3 regions of the Pseudomonas sp. ICMP 8385 genome follow, and region 3 is predicted to be linked to each of the others. Evidence: riboswitches for the same ligand, from Rfam matches in the RefSeq annotation. Region 3 holds a riboswitch; each other region holds the start of a gene.
The links. A riboswitch is a leader RNA that binds a small molecule or an ion and turns the genes downstream of it on or off. The one in region 3 is predicted to bind cobalamin.
Positions count from the first base shown of each region.

Region 1: it holds a riboswitch for cobalamin, as region 3 does, so the genes downstream of both, cobO (cob(I)yrinic acid a,c-diamide adenosyltransferase) here and AO268_RS27055 (TonB-dependent receptor plug domain-containing protein) in region 3, are expected to answer to the same signal.
Region 2: it holds a riboswitch for cobalamin, as region 3 does, so the genes downstream of both, cobW (cobalamin biosynthesis protein CobW) here and AO268_RS27055 (TonB-dependent receptor plug domain-containing protein) in region 3, are expected to answer to the same signal.

Region 1 covers NZ_LKBY01000024.1:114,988-119,948, forward strand. The annotation lists gene AO268_RS05230 (C40 family peptidase) at 1-254, shown strand, start outside; gene AO268_RS05235 (C40 family peptidase) at 399-938, shown strand; gene AO268_RS05240 (PQQ-dependent sugar dehydrogenase) at 1,075-2,388, opposite strand; cobalamin riboswitch at 2,488-2,735, shown strand; gene cobO (cob(I)yrinic acid a,c-diamide adenosyltransferase) at 2,815-3,426, shown strand; gene AO268_RS05250 (cobyrinate a,c-diamide synthase) at 3,423-4,787, shown strand; gene bluB (5,6-dimethylbenzimidazole synthase) at 4,784-4,961, shown strand, end outside.
Region 2 covers NZ_LKBY01000113.1:200,594-205,554, reverse strand. The annotation lists gene cobN (cobaltochelatase subunit CobN) at 1-332, opposite strand, end outside; gene cobW (cobalamin biosynthesis protein CobW) at 336-1,397, opposite strand; cobalamin riboswitch at 1,491-1,690, opposite strand; cobalamin riboswitch at 1,763-1,969, shown strand; gene AO268_RS21360 (CbtB domain-containing protein) at 2,066-2,254, shown strand; gene AO268_RS21355 (CbtA family protein) at 2,266-2,967, shown strand; gene AO268_RS21350 (cobalamin biosynthesis protein) at 2,964-3,356, shown strand; gene cobM (precorrin-4 C(11)-methyltransferase) at 3,426-4,172, shown strand; gene nfuA (Fe-S biogenesis protein NfuA) at 4,377-4,961, opposite strand.
Region 3 covers NZ_LKBY01000135.1:28,360-33,320, forward strand. The annotation lists gene AO268_RS27050 (DUF6543 domain-containing protein) at 1-3,204, shown strand, start outside; cobalamin riboswitch at 3,271-3,475, shown strand; gene AO268_RS27055 (TonB-dependent receptor plug domain-containing protein) at 3,567-4,961, shown strand, end outside.

The DNA.
Region 1 (4,961 bases), on a different contig from region 3:
TCAACGTGAATGCACCGTTGGTCGCACGAAACAACCTCAAGCCCGGCGATCTGCTTTTCTTCAGTACCAATGGCCGTGGCCGCGTCAGCCACGCCGGTATCTACCTGGGCGATGACCAGTTCATCCACTCCAGCAGCCGCCGCAGCGGCGGGGTGCGGGTCGATAAGCTGGGCGACAGCTACTGGAGCAAAACCTTCATCGAAGCCAAGCGCGCCTTGGCGATGGCCCCGACTACCGTTACCGCTCGCAAGTAAAGTTAAAGTGATACTTGAAGTTTGACGCGTAAGCGCTAGAATCCTGAGATATTGCTGCGAACCTGACCGCGCAAGCTTGCTTGCGCGGTCTAGTTTTCAGCGTTCGGCAGTGAAAGCCGCATCCAGATCAGGATTGTTCTGCCCATGTCGACCTCGGCCCGCCTAATGCTTCTTGTTTGCGCCGCACTGCTCAGTGCCTGCGCCAGCCGTCCTGCACCCGCGCCTGTGGCGGCCAAGCCCAAGCCGGTCTTCAACTACGCCACCCAGAATTTTTCGCCTGCTGCCGAAGACGTGCTGTTTCGCGCCCTGGGCCTGGTCGGCACGCCTTACCGCTGGGGCGGCAATACCCCGGACTCCGGGTTTGATTGCAGTGGCCTGATTGGTTTTGTCTACCGCGATGCCGCTGGCATCTCCCTGCCGCGCACCACCCGCGAGCTGATCGTGATGCGGGCCCAGGACGTGCGTGAAGATGCGCTGCAGACCGGCGACCTGTTGTTCTTCGCCACGGGCGGCGGTTCGCAGGTCAGCCATGCCGGCATTTATGTGGGGGAAGGGCGCTTTGTCCATGCCCCGCAAACCGGCGGTACGGTGAAGCTGGATACCTTGTCCAAGGCCTATTGGCAGAATGCCTACCTGAGTGCCAAGCGCGTGTTGCCGGCCGAGCACCTGGCGCGTAACCCCTAAGACCTGTACCGATCAAAAATGTGGGAGCGGGCTTGCTCGCGATAGCGGTGTATCAGGTATCAGATGTGCAAACTGACCCACCGCTATCGCGAGCAAGCCCGCTCCCACATTGGTTTTGTGGTGTTGTCGGGTCCGGTTATTGGGCCGAAGACACCCGCCACACCTTATTCCCCACATCATCGGCCACCAGCAACCCGCCTTGCTGGTCGATCACCACGCCCACCGGCCGGCCCATGGCTTTCTGGTCACTGTTGAGAAACCCGGTCAGCACATCCACCGGTTGCCCCTTCGGCTTGCCGCCCTCGAACGGCACAAAGATCACCTTGTAACCACTGTGTGGCTTGCGATTCCACGAGCCGTGCTGGCCAATAAACGCCCCCTGGGCAAATTGCGCCGGCAGCGTGTTGCCTTCAGCGAAGGTCAGGCCCAGCGATGCGGTGTGCGGCCCTACGGCATAGTCCGGCGCAATCGCCTTGGCCACCAGGTCCGGGTCCTGCGGTGTGACCCGCACATCCACATGCTGGCCGTAGTAGCTGAATGGCCAGCCATAAAAGCCACCGTCCCTGACCGAGGTGATGTAGTCCGGCACCAGGTCGCTGCCGATTTCATCGCGCTCGTTGACCGCCGTCCACAGCTTGCCGCTTTGTGGCTCCCAGGCCATGCCATTGGGGTTGCGCAGCCCGGAAGCAAAAATCCGCTGCTTGCCGCTGGCCCGGTCGACTTCCCAGATCGCCGCGCGGCCCTGTTCGGCTTCCAGGCCGTTTTCGCCGACGTTGCTGTTGGAACCCACGCTCACATACAACGTGCCGCCGTCCTTGCTGGCCACCACGTTTTTTGTCCAGTGGTGGTTCAGTGGGCCACTCGGCAGGTCGATGACCTTGGTGCCGGGCGCCTTGATCGCGGTTTCCCCCGGTTGATAGGGGAAACGCAGCAGCTTGTCCGAATCGGCCACATACAGGTCGTTGCCCACCAGGGTCATGCCAAACGGTGAGTTGAGGTTTTCCAGGAACACCGTGCGGGTTTCCGCCACGCCATCATGGTCGGCATCGCGCAGCAGGGTGATGCGGTTCGGGCTGGGGACACCGGCACCGGCACGGCCCATGACCTTTTCCATGACCCAGCCGCGAATGCCCTTGGAATCATCCGGCTTGGGCGGCGCGTTGGTCTCGGCCACCAGCACGTCGCCGTTGGGCAATACATACAGCCAGCGTGGGTGATCCAGGCCTTCGGCGAAGGCGCCGACCTGGGTGCCCGCAGCCGCGGTCGGCTTGGCGCCATCGGGCCAGCCAATCGCCGGGGCGATGTTGACGGTGGGGATCAGGGTTTTATTCGGTTCCGGCAGCTTGGGCGACGGCCCGGTGCCATCGGATACCTGCAAGGTTGAGCTTTCGCCACAGGCGGCGAGTGCGCCTGCGGCCATGATCAGTAGGGCGAGTCGGGTCTTGTGCATGTTTTTATCCTCAAAGCCTGTAGCCATAGAGGCCTGGCGCGCGGCGATGGTTCAAGTGTATGGCCGGCTTTAATTGACGCTGTACCCCCAACCCACTAACCTTCGCCGCTTGTTTCAGGTGCTCGGTGACGTACGCGTCGACCGAGTGAAACAGGGAAGCCGGTGAGTGCGCGCACTTTTCTACAGTGCGGCCACGATCCCGGCGCTGCCCCCGCAACGGTAAATGAGTCAAGACGCTGCTTTTGCCACTGTATCGCCCGCGATATGGGAAGGTGCATCGTCGGTTTGCCCTGGTCAACAGGGCACCCCTCATGAGCCCGGAGACCGGCCTGATCCATCCAACAGCATCACGGTGGGCGATGCTTGGCTTCATGTTGTTGTCTTTTCCTGCCCGCCGTTTTTGTCCAGCCCCAACGGAGAGCTGCCATGACTGATTCCCCTGATCGTGACGAACGCCACCTGGCGCGCATGCTGCGCAAAAAAGCGGTGATTGACGAGCGCATTGCCAATTCACCGAATGAGTGCGGTTTGCTGCTGGTATTGACCGGCAATGGCAAAGGCAAGAGCAGTTCGGCATTTGGCATGCTGGCCCGGGCCATGGGGCACGGTATGCAATGCGGCGTCGTGCAATTTATCAAGGGCCGTAACAGCACCGGTGAGGAGCTGTTCTTCCGGCGCTTCCCCGAGCAGGTACGCTTTCATGTGATGGGCGAGGGCTTCACCTGGGAAACCCAGGACCGCCAGCGCGATATCGCCGCCGCCGAAGCGGCCTGGCAAGTCTCCCGGGAAATGTTGCAGGACCCGTCCATCGGCCTGGTGGTGCTCGATGAGTTGAACATCGCGCTCAAGCACGGCTATCTTGACCTGGACCAGGTGCTTGGCGACCTGCAAGCCCGCCCACCGATGCAGCACGTGCTGGTCACCGGGCGTGGCGCCAAGCCGGAGCTGATGGAAATGGCCGATACCGTCACCGAAATGGGCATGCTCAAGCACGCGTTCCAGGCCGGTATCAAGGCACAGAAAGGCATCGAGCTTTGAACCCGCCGCGCCATTGCCCTGCCGTGCTGATCGCCGCACCGGCGTCAGGCCAGGGCAAGACCACCGTCACCGCCGCCCTGGCCCGCTTGCACCGCAACCTGGGGCGCAAGGTCCGGGTGTTCAAGTGCGGCCCGGACTTTCTCGACCCGATGATCCATGAGCGCGCCAGCGGTGCGCCGGTCTATCAATTGGACATGTGGATGGTCGGCGAGCAGGAAAGTCGCCGCCTGCTGTGGGAAGCTGCGGGGGAGGCGGACCTGATCCTGATCGAGGGCGTGATGGGCCTGTTCGACGGCACCCCCTCCAGCGCCGACCTGGCCCGCCATTTTGGCGTGCCCGTGCTGGCAGTGATCGACGGCACCGCCATGGCCCAGACCTTCGGCGCCCTGGCGCTGGGGCTGGCGCGTTACCAGGCGGACCTGCCGTTCGCCGGGGTCCTGGCCAACCGCGTCGGCACCGTGCGCCATGCGCAGTTGCTCGAAGGCAGCCTGACCGAAGGCCTGCGCTGGTACGGCGCGCTGTCCCGGGAAACCGGCATTGAGTTACCCAGCCGCCACTTGGGCCTGGTGCAGGCCAGCGAGTTGAATGACCTGGACCTGCGCCTGGATGCGGCGGCCGCCGCCCTGGCCAGCAGTTGCGAGGTAGCGCTGCCACCGTCGGTGGCATTCGCCGCGCCCGAGGTGATCGAGGCCCAGCCCTTACTGGCCGGGGTGCGGATTGCCGTAGCCCGTGACGAAGCCTTTGCCTTCACCTACGGCGCCAGCCTCGACTTGCTGCGGGCGATGGGCGCGCAGTTGCACTTCTTCTCGCCGATCCATGACCGCGTGTTGCCCGATGCCCACAGCCTTTATCTGCCCGGGGGTTACCCGGAGCTGCATCACCAGGCGCTGTCGCAAAACACCGCGATGCTGCAGGCGATCCGCGCCCATCACGCCGCTGGCAAACCGTTGCTGGCCGAATGCGGTGGCATGCTCTACCTGCTCGACTCCTTGACCGATGTCGAGGGCTCCCGCGCCGAACTGCTGGGCCTGCTGCAAGGCGATGCGGTCATGCAGAAACGCCTGGCGGCCCTGGCCCTGCAAACGGTCGAGCTGCCAGAAGGCGTGCTGCGCGGCCATACCTATCATCATTCCCTGACCAGCACGCAGTGGCAGCCGATTGCCCGTGGCCTGAGCCCCAATGGCGGGCGCGGCGCCGAGGCGGTGTATCGCCAGGGGCGGATGACGGCCTCCTATGTGCACTTTTATTTCCCGTCGAACCCGGCTGCGGTGGCCGCGTTGTTTGCGCCAGACCGGCAAGCCGTTATCGCAGACCACCACGCTGCAAATGTGGGAGCGGGCTTGCCCGCGATAGGGCCATGACCGACCACGCCTACCCCCAGGCCGAGCGCGACGCGATCTACCGCGCCATCGCCGAACGCCGCGACATGCGCCACTTCAGCGGCGGTAGCGTCGCCCCCGAACTGTTGCATCGCCTGCTGCACGCCGCGCACCAGGCCCCCAGCGTCGGCCTGATGCAGCCCTGGCGCTTTATCC
Region 2 (4,961 bases), on a different contig from region 3:
ATCAACTGCACGCCCTGCCCGGCCAGCTCCACCAGGCGCTGGATACCATAACGCCAATAAGCGATGCCGCCGTGCAGGGAAATCAGGATGACCTTGGCGTGGCGCAGCACCTCGTCCACATACAGGTCCACCGAGGCATGGTTCTGCACCTGCATCGGGTTGGCCAGGCGCAGGCTCGGGTAGTCGTCGGGCAGTTGCTGCGCCGCTTCGGCCAGCAACGCCAGGCTCGAATCGCCGCTGCACAGGATCACCAGCTCGGCGGGGGTTTGCCCAAGGTCGGCGATATTGTCATCGGAGACGAAACCTCCGGGCTGGGTCCTGAGCAGGTGCACGGGTTAAACGCTGAGCGCAGCGCGCAATTGCGCTTCGAGGCCTGCTGCGTCCAGGTCCTGGCCGATCAGCACCAGGCGCGTGATGCGTGCTTCGTCAGCGCTCCAGGCACGGTCGAAGTGTTTGTCAAAACGCGTGCCCACGCCCTGGATCAGCAGGCGCATCGGCTTGTTGGGGATCGCCGCGAAGCCTTTGACCCGCAGGATGCCGTGCTGCACCACCAACTGGGTCAAGGCGTCGAGCAGCAGCGCTTCGTCAGCCTGTGGCAGGTCGATGGAGATGGAATCAAACGCATCGTGATCGTGATCGTCCTCACCTTTGTGGTGGTGATCGTGATGGCTGTGGCGCCCGTCGATATGCTCCTCGGAACCGGCGCCCAGGCCAATCAACACATCCAGGGGCAGGCGGCCGCTGCTGGCTTCGACGATTTTCACCGCGGGCGGCAGTTCTTCGGCGACTTCCAGGCGTACACGGGCCAGGTCTTCGGCGCTGATCAGGTCGGTTTTATTGAGGATCACCAGGTCGGCGCTGGCCAGTTGATCGGCAAACAGCTCGTGCAGCGGCGATTCGTGGTCCAGGTTCGGGTCCAGCTTGCGCTGGGCGTCGACCTGGTCCGGGAACGCGGCGAAGGTGCCAGCGGCCACGGCCGGGCTGTCGACCACGGTGATCACCGCGTCAACCGTGCAGGCGCTACGGATTTCCGGCCACTGGAAGGCCTGGACCAGCGGCTTGGGCAGGGCCAGGCCAGAGGTTTCAATGAGGATATGGTCAAGGTCGCCACGGCGCGCCACCAGTTCACGCATCACCGGGAAGAACTCTTCCTGCACGGTGCAGCACAGGCAGCCGTTGGCCAGTTCATACACGCGGCCGCTGGCTTCTTCTTCGGTGCAACCGATGGAGCACTGCTTGAGGATCTCGCCGTCGATACCCAGCTCACCGAACTCGTTGACGATCACCGCAATGCGGCGGCCCTGGGCGTTGTCCAGCATATGGCGCAGCAAGGTGGTTTTGCCCGAGCCGAGGAAGCCGGTGACGATAGTGACGGGGAGTTTGGCCAGTGTTTTCATCGGATGCCCTGTGGGGCGGGCATACGGGACGACTGGCCCTGCGGCGGCGCGCAGGTGCAGGATTCGTCACCGGATCACCCCGCCCGGTTGAAATGGAAAATCGGTGACGAGGCAGGTCTCCTGGCTTGGGGCTTGCCGGCCTTGCGGCTGGCGCTGGCTGCGCCTTCCCACCGTATTGGCAGTGGCGTGGCAGTCAGATAAACCCTTTACAGTTGCGGGGGCAGCCGCGGCTTGGACCGCGTTCCCTTCTTAGCTTCGACCGGGGTCGAAGAACCTCGAAGGTGCAAGGCTACGCAGTGCATGAGGACGGGTCAATTGAAAAGCGGTCGCGGCTTGGATTGACGGCCATCCCGCGCCCATGCTCTCCTACACATCTTGTTTCGGGTGCCCTTTACAGGGTGAAACGGGAAACCGGTGACTCATGCCTGCATGACAGTCCGGTGCTGCCCCCGCAACGGTAAGCGAGCGAAGCGTCACAGCCACTGTGCTTTTGGCATGGGAAGGCGATGCTTTCCAGGTCTCGAAAGAGCCCCCTCGCAAGCCCGGAGACCGGCCCGAACCATCAGATAACAAACCCGCGGTGGGCGGGCGCTGTTCAGAACCCTGCGGGCCCGGCTCGCGGGGTTTTCATGCGCTCGTGTCACCCTGCCACTCGAAAGGGACGTGCCATGTCGATCATCAGCAGCACCTCACACACCGCCAGCACCAACGCCACCTTGAGCCAACGCCTGACCGCCGCCATCGGCGCGTCGATCCTCGGTGCGTGCCTGGTGTATTTCGCCGGGTTCTCCCATATCGAGGCGGTGCACAACGCCGCCCACGATACGCGCCACAGCGCCGCCTTCCCGTGCCATTGAGGCCTGCTGCCATGATCAAGCGTATTGCGCAAACCGCAGGGTTCACCGGCCTGCTGGCCGCCCTGTTGCTGACCCTGCTGCAAAGTTTCTGGGTGGCCCCGTTGATTCTGCAGGCGGAAACCTTTGAAAACGCCCCGGTAGTGACCGAGGTGCATGAGCATGCTCCAGGCACTGCGGCCCACAGCCACGACGCCGAAGCCTGGGCGCCGGAAGACGGCTGGCAGCGCCTGCTGTCCACCACCGGCGCTAACCTGGTGGTCGCCGTAGGTTTTGCCCTGATGCTCGCCGGCCTCTACACCCTGCGCGCGCCGACCCGTACTGCCCAGGGCCTGCTCTGGGGCCTGGCCGGCTACGCCACGTTTGTGCTGGCGCCGACCCTGGGGTTGCCGCCTGAGCTGCCCGGCACGGCGGCGGCGGACCTGGCGCAACGGCAGGTCTGGTGGATCGGCACGGCAGCCTCCACTGCTGCCGGCATTGCGCTGATTGTGTTTGGCCGCAACTGGTTGCTGAAGATCCTTGGCGTCGCGATCCTGGCCGTACCCCATGTGATTGGCGCGCCACAGCCCGAAGTGCACTCGATGCTCGCCCCGCAAGCTCTGGAAGCGCAGTTCAAGATCGCTTCGCAACTGACCAACGTTGCGTTCTGGCTGGCGTTGGGCCTGATCAGCGCTTGGTTGTTTCGCCGCAATCGCGACGTTCAATACGCAGCATGATCCTGACGGTCGGCCTGGGTTGTCAGCGTGGCTGTCAGGTTGAGGCTCTGCTGGAACTGTTCGGCAGCGCCCTGGCCGAGGCCGGTATCGACCCCGGCCAGGTAAGCGCCTTGGCCAGTATTGCCCACAAGCGCGATGAACCGGGCATGATCGCCCTGGCCAAGGCCCTGAATCTGCCATTGCAGTGCTTTGATGCACAACAACTGCTCGATTACGAAGGGCGCTTGAGCCACAGGTCGAATGTGGCCTTCGCCCATACAGGGTGCTACGGCATTGCCGAAAGTGCCGCTTTGGCCTTGGCAGAACAGCTAGCCAATGCCCCTGCCCGACTGCTGATCCCCCGCAAAAAAGCCGCCAGGGCCACGTTTGCGTTGGCCTGCGCTGGCTAAAGTCCGATAATTGCCCTTCTCGATCATGAGCCGTGCTCATGCTCGTCCGCTTTTGCACAGGATTTTTCCATGACCGTCTTCTTCATCGGCGCCGGCCCCGGCGACCCGGAACTGATCACCGTCAAGGGCCAGCGGCTGATCCGCCATTGCCCGGTGATCCTCTACGCGGGCTCCCTGGTGCCGGCTGCCGTACTCGAAGGACATCGGGCCGAACAGGTGGTCAACAGCGCCGAACTGAACCTGGAGCAAATCATTGGCTTGATCAAGGTCGCCCATGCAAAAGGCCAGGACGTGGCGCGGGTACATTCCGGCGATCCGAGCCTGTATGGGGCGATTGGCGAGCAAATCCGCCATTTGCGCGCGCTGGGGATCCCCTTCCAGATCATTCCCGGGGTCACGGCGGTGGCCGCTTGTGCCGCGTTGCTGGAAACTGAATTGACCCTGCCGGATATCGCCCAAAGCGTGATCCTGACCCGTTATGCGGACAAAACCACGATGCCCGCCGGTGAGGCATTCGCCAGCCTGGCCAGCCATGGCACCACCATGGCCGTGCACCTGGGGGTCAATCACCTGGAGAAAATCGTCGCCGAACTGCTGCCGCATTATGGTGCCGATTGCCCGATTGCCGTGGTGCACCGGGCGACGTGGCCGGATCAGGATTGGGCCCTGGGGACTTTGGCGGATATTGCCGGGAAAGTGGCAGCCAAGGGGTTCAGGCGCACGGCGTTGATTCTGGTGGGCCGGGTGCTGGCCAGTGACAGCTTCAGCGAGTCTTCGCTGTATCGGGCGGGGCATGCCCACCTCTACCGCCCCTGACCCTACGCAGGACAACCTGTGGGAGCTGGCTTGCCTGCGATAGCGGTGAAACAGTCGATAGCTAAGTCGCCTGGCACACCGCTATCGCAGGCAAGCCAGCTCCCACAGTTAATTTTTTTTGTTAGATAGTTCGTGTAACTCATTAATTTAAATCAATAAAAAACGGCGCTCACGGGGCGCCGTTTTTTGTTTGCAGCGAACACCTTAGTAGTAGGCGTTTTCTTTCTGCGTATGGTCAGTCACGTCACGTACGCCCTTGAGCTCGGGAATCCGCTCCAGCAACGTGCGCTCGATCCCTTCGCGCAGGGTCACGTCAGCCTGGCCGCAGCCCTGGCAGCCGCCACCGAACTTGAGCACGGCGATGCCATCGTCCACCACGTCGATCAGGCTGACCTGGCCGCCATGGCTGGCCAGGCCCGGGTTGATCTCGGTCTGCAGGTAGTAGTTGATGCGCTCGTTGACCGGGCTGTCGGCATTGACGTTCGGCACCTTGGCGTTGGGCGCCTTGATGGTCAGTTGGCCGCCCATGCGATCGGTGGCGTAGTCGACCACGGCGTCGTCAAGGAAGGCCTCGCTGAAGGCATCGATGTACGCGGTGAAGCTCTTGAGCCCCAGAGCGGTGTCTTCAGGCTTCTCTTCCCCCGGCTTGCAGTAGGCAATGCACGTCTCGGCGTACTGGGTGCCAGGCTGGGTAATGAAGACGCGGATGCCGATGCCCGGGGTGTTCTGCTTGGACAGCAGATCAGCCAGGTAATCGTGGGCGGCGTCGGTAATGGTTATGGCAGTCAT
Region 3 (4,961 bases):
GTCAATGAGTTGTTGAATTTCTACGGGGAAAACCTGGCGACGGGGACGTTGCTGGAAACCCTCAAACGGTGCGCGGCACTCAACTACACCGGTTTCCCTGCCTTGAACGAGAACGCCCCAGCCCACAGCGAACGCTCTAGCGCCGTCCGGGCGAAACGACGCGCGGTCATTGATCGCCTCGACAACAAAACCAGCCCCCGCGAAGCCACACCTGCCACGCCCCTTAACCCGACCACCGAGATAGCCAGTCACCAGTTTGCCGGCGAGCCCGGCCTGCGCGCGGTCATGGCCCGACTGCTCACTGATGCCTTGAAGAGCGCATCGCTCGGGCTGGACTTCGATATCAACCACCTCGACTTTGCCCAGCCCGACCCGGACAAGCCTGGCCAGTTCAAGCGCACGCCCCTGATGGACCTGGCCCTGGATTACCTGACAGACGACGCTGTGCCAGACTTGCCCGCCGGCAGCAAGCTGGTCGATACCCGCCCTGACCTTATGGCCCATACCGGCAATACCCCGGACACGCCACTGCCCGTTGAAATGAACGACCTTCAAAGCGCTTTACGCGCCCTCCCAGGCCAGATGAACCCAGCCTTGGCTGCGGACGTGCCCAAGTACTGGGACCAGCCCGCCTTCAGCACACCCGCCTCTGGAGGTCTGAGCCCCTTTGCCGGCAGTCATCGGACACTGATCAGTGACCTGCTGCGCGACAATGTGCGACTGGCCGGGCTCAAGCAACCGGGGCTCGATGAGCAGCAACGCGAAACCCTCGATCTGGTAGTGCGCTACCCCAGTGGCTTGACGCGCCCAACCCCCACCGACAACAGCGAAGTGACAGTCTTCGCCCTCGGCAGCCTTCCAGCGGCCAACCAAGGCGCAATCGAATCCACCTCGCCGAACCTGCTGATTCAGCGTCATATCGCCGAGCGTACGACTCTCCTGCTCTGCGAACCCAACGGCACAGTCACCCCGTATGGCTCCTACGCAGCCTTCAACGCAGCACGCGAGCAAGAGCTCAACGCGCAATTCCCCGGGCAACGGCGCCTCAACACCTTGCGCAAAGTGGACGGCCATGCCTTCGATAACCAGGCCCAACCCCTTATCGATCAACGCCTGGATCACAGCCTTGCCAGTGCTGCGGCTTATCTCAACCTCAACACACTGGATCAGCCCCAACGCAAAATGCCAGCCTGGGTCAGTCAAGCCAGCGAGGCCGAGCGCTTTGTCTTACGTGGACTCAGCCTGGAACTGGCGAGTTTCACCCAGCGCAATAAAGGGCGGACCTACAACAGCGATATCCCGGATATCCGCCCCTTTGCCGAAAAGGCCTTCGGTCAATTGATGGTGTCGGGGCACCCGGCGAAAAACCTGGAAGTCGTGTTCAGGGTTCCCGTGGGCGGCAACTCCCCGGGTGGTGTGGTCAGTGGCAGCCTCCATCGCGAACGCCTGAGCATGACCGATGTGCTCCTGAGAAACCTCTCGGGGCTGCCCAGCCGGGACGTGGAGGTCTATCTCAAACCGGGTAACACGCGGGTTCCCGAACTGGAAGTGGATGGCGAACTGCAGAAGCTGATCCAGAACATAGACGTGGGAAAAAATTACCCCGAGTTGCTCAAACGCGAACTGCTGGACGATCCCGCCAAAAAGGCCGAGCGCCAGTCTTTGTTTGCCCAGCAGATTCCGGTGGAACTGCAAATCAAGGCCCTGGAGTTGGCCGTTCAAAAACAATCGGGGTTCGACACCACAGGTTTGCGTTACGTCCAGGCAGCCATCAATCCAGAGCCCGGCACAAAGACCGTCGACGGCAAAGAAATCGCCGTGCGACCGCTGGCGTTCATCGCCGGGCCAGGCGCGACGCCCGACGTGGTCGACAACATGTACCTGATCGAGCCCGAAGACAGCGCCAGCGGCCCGCACATTCTCTATCGCCCATTGATCGCCGACGCGCCGCTGCTGCAATTCCCGACCCGCCAGGCCTTGCTGGAGGCCATCCAGCAGCCAGGGCGTTTGCAAAAAGACATCCTGGCCTGGTTTCCCGACAGCTCGACCCGGGAATACTACAAGGCCTGGAGTTTCAAGGAGCCCTCCGCCCAGACAACCAGCCTGTTTGGCGTGGGTGACGGAGAAACCATTCCCGCCGCACCCACGCTAGCCGTAGGAAGCTACGCCGCTGCCGATGCGCTGAAGGCCAAACTGCAAACCGGGAAACTGATAAACCACCTGTACGACGCCAACGCCCAGGGCCTGATCAGCATGGCCGAACAACAATCTGTCTCCGATGCCGAAAGCCGCTGGGCAACGCTCAAGGAAGGCGGCTATCTGTTGCTCAACGCCGTACTGCCCGCCCTGCGCGGCCCGGGTGCCGCCATCGGTACGATGTTGCAGTTCCAGGGCCTTCTCAGCGACCTGCAAACGCTGGCGGACGATGACACGTCGAACAAAGAACCGGCCATGGCGGATCTGTTGCTCAACCTTGCGATGCTGGTGACCCATCGTCGAGCACGCCCCCTGCCCAGGCAGACCGACATACACCCGACCTCAGGGTTGGCCGAGACACCTCTGCGTGGTGGCCGCTACAACAGTATCGTAGAGGCACCCAATGGCGAAAAGGTCCGACGCATGATCGTCATGAAAGGCAACATGAAAAAAATGCAACTGGTCAAAGGCAACCTTTTTACCTTTGAAGATGAATACAAAGGCAAACCCCGCCTCAACATCAACGCCCATGGCCGCGACCTCAGCTTCACGGAGCAACTGCTGGGCAAGAGTTCAACCATCCTTTATGACGGCGCCGAGCATACCGCCGAACAACTACATGCCCATCTGCTCGCCAAAGGCATCGACCCCAGCCAGTTCGACAACGTTCGCTTGCTTGTCTGTTACTCCGGCAATGGCTCCGAGAACTCCTTTGCCGCCGAGTTCCAGAGGTTGATCAAAAAGCCGGTGAAGGCCTTCGTGGGGACCGTGACAGTGACTCCCAGCCCCGAACTGGTCACCTCCGAATTTGAAACCGGCACCCAGATGCACGGACCGCAAAACGGGCCGAAGCTGGTGAGTGACACCTACGCAGAATACGACAGTGTCGACACCGTCAAGGACCGCACGGGTATTTCCCTGATCCGCAACCCTCTGGAATACATTCTCTTCTCCTACTACCCCGTGTATTACCCGCCCCGCACGAGCGCTACAACGGCAAATCGCTGAGCACCCTCCAGCACGCGGCACTGGCCAATCGGTTCGTCGCATTGACGAACGGTCCTACGAATGTTCAGATGCGGCCCTGTTTCAGGTGCCGCATGCCGCCGTGCATGAGGTGAAACGGGAAACCGGTACGCTCGTTCGAGCAAGTCCGGTGCTGCCCCCGCAACGGTATTCGCGTGACCCCTTCGTTACACCACTGTGGCCAGAACGCCATGGGAAGGTGAAGGGTTCGATACGCGAGAGCCCGGAGACCGGCCTGGAATTTCTGTTTGGCATAATCCTGCGGTGGGCGGGCATGGGCCGGTGTCGGTGTGTGCCCGGCGCCTTCTCCTGCGTGCTTCTGCGAAGATACTTTCGAGAAGACTATGATTTTCCAACGTTCCTCTACCTCTGGCCCAACCCTGCTCCTGGGTTGCCTGTTCAGCCCGCTGCTGCTCGCCGATGACGCGGCCCTGGTGCTCCATCCGCAGACCGTTTCGGCGCCGTCGGTGGAATCCACCACCGTGGCCGAGATGGCCCAATACGGCAGCAAAGTGGCGATTGTCACCCGCGAACAGATTGAACGCGCCGGCCCCAGCGCCGATATCACGCGGGCGATGCAGATGTTTATCCCCGGTTTCTATGTCGCGCCCAAAAACGGCCCGTTCGACTACGGCACCTATTCCCTGCTGGGCGGACGCAATGACGACACCCTGATCCTGCTCGACGGCGTACGCCTGAACAACCGCCTGTACGGTGGCCTGTACCTGGACACCCTGCCGGCCAACGCCGTGGAGCGCATCGAAGTGCTCAAGGGTGGCCAGAGCCTGTTGTTCGGGACCCAGGCGGTGGCGGGCGTGATCAATATCGTCACGCGCAGCCCGCAGACCCGCGAGGTGTCCGGCGAAACCAACCTGGGCGTCGATACCTTTGGCGGCACCACCGGCGATGCCCGGGCCGAGCGGGTTTTCACTAACGGCCTGGGCGACCTGGGCCTGCTGGCCTATGTCAGCCATAACGTGTCCGAGGGCTACCAGCCGTTTCGCAACCGCGACATGAGCCATGTCAGCGACAAGAAACGTTCCTACGAAGTCACCACCCTCGGCGCCAAGGCTATCCAGTCTTTTGCCGATGACTCGCGCCTGGAGCTGTTCTACCAGTACTCCGACGCCAACCTGGACTTCGCCGGCGCCACCAACAACCGCAAGACCACCAACGACCGTGTGCAACAGATCGCCACGGCGACCTTCGAGCAACGCCTCAACGAGCGGCTGAGTTACTTCGTCAAGGGCCATATCAACGACTGGGACACCCGTTACTCGCGGGTCAACAACACCGCCGACGGCGGCACCCTGGTACGCAACCACAATGACTACTGGGGTTTTACCGACTGGGGCGTGCAGGCCGAAGGCAAGGCTGAGCTTGAAGGCGGGCATGTGCTGGTGTTCGGCTCCGACAACCAGTGGTTCAAGGGCCAGGACGATGTGCTGGTCATCGACAACAACCAGGCCGAGGCCCACGCCCTGTACAGCCAACTGCGCCCGCAGATCGACGCCCTGCCCGACTGGCACCCGAGTATCGGCGTGCGCCACGAAACCATGAGCGGCGGCGACAGTGCCACGGTCGGCATGCTCACCTCGCTCTATGACCTCAACGCCAACTGGGCCCTGCGCGGCCAGTACGGCACCGCCTACAAGCTGCCGAATGCCGAGCAACTGTTTGTCAATGAGCCCGGCGACGAACTCGGCAACCGCAACCTCAAGCCGGAAAAAAGCCGCAAC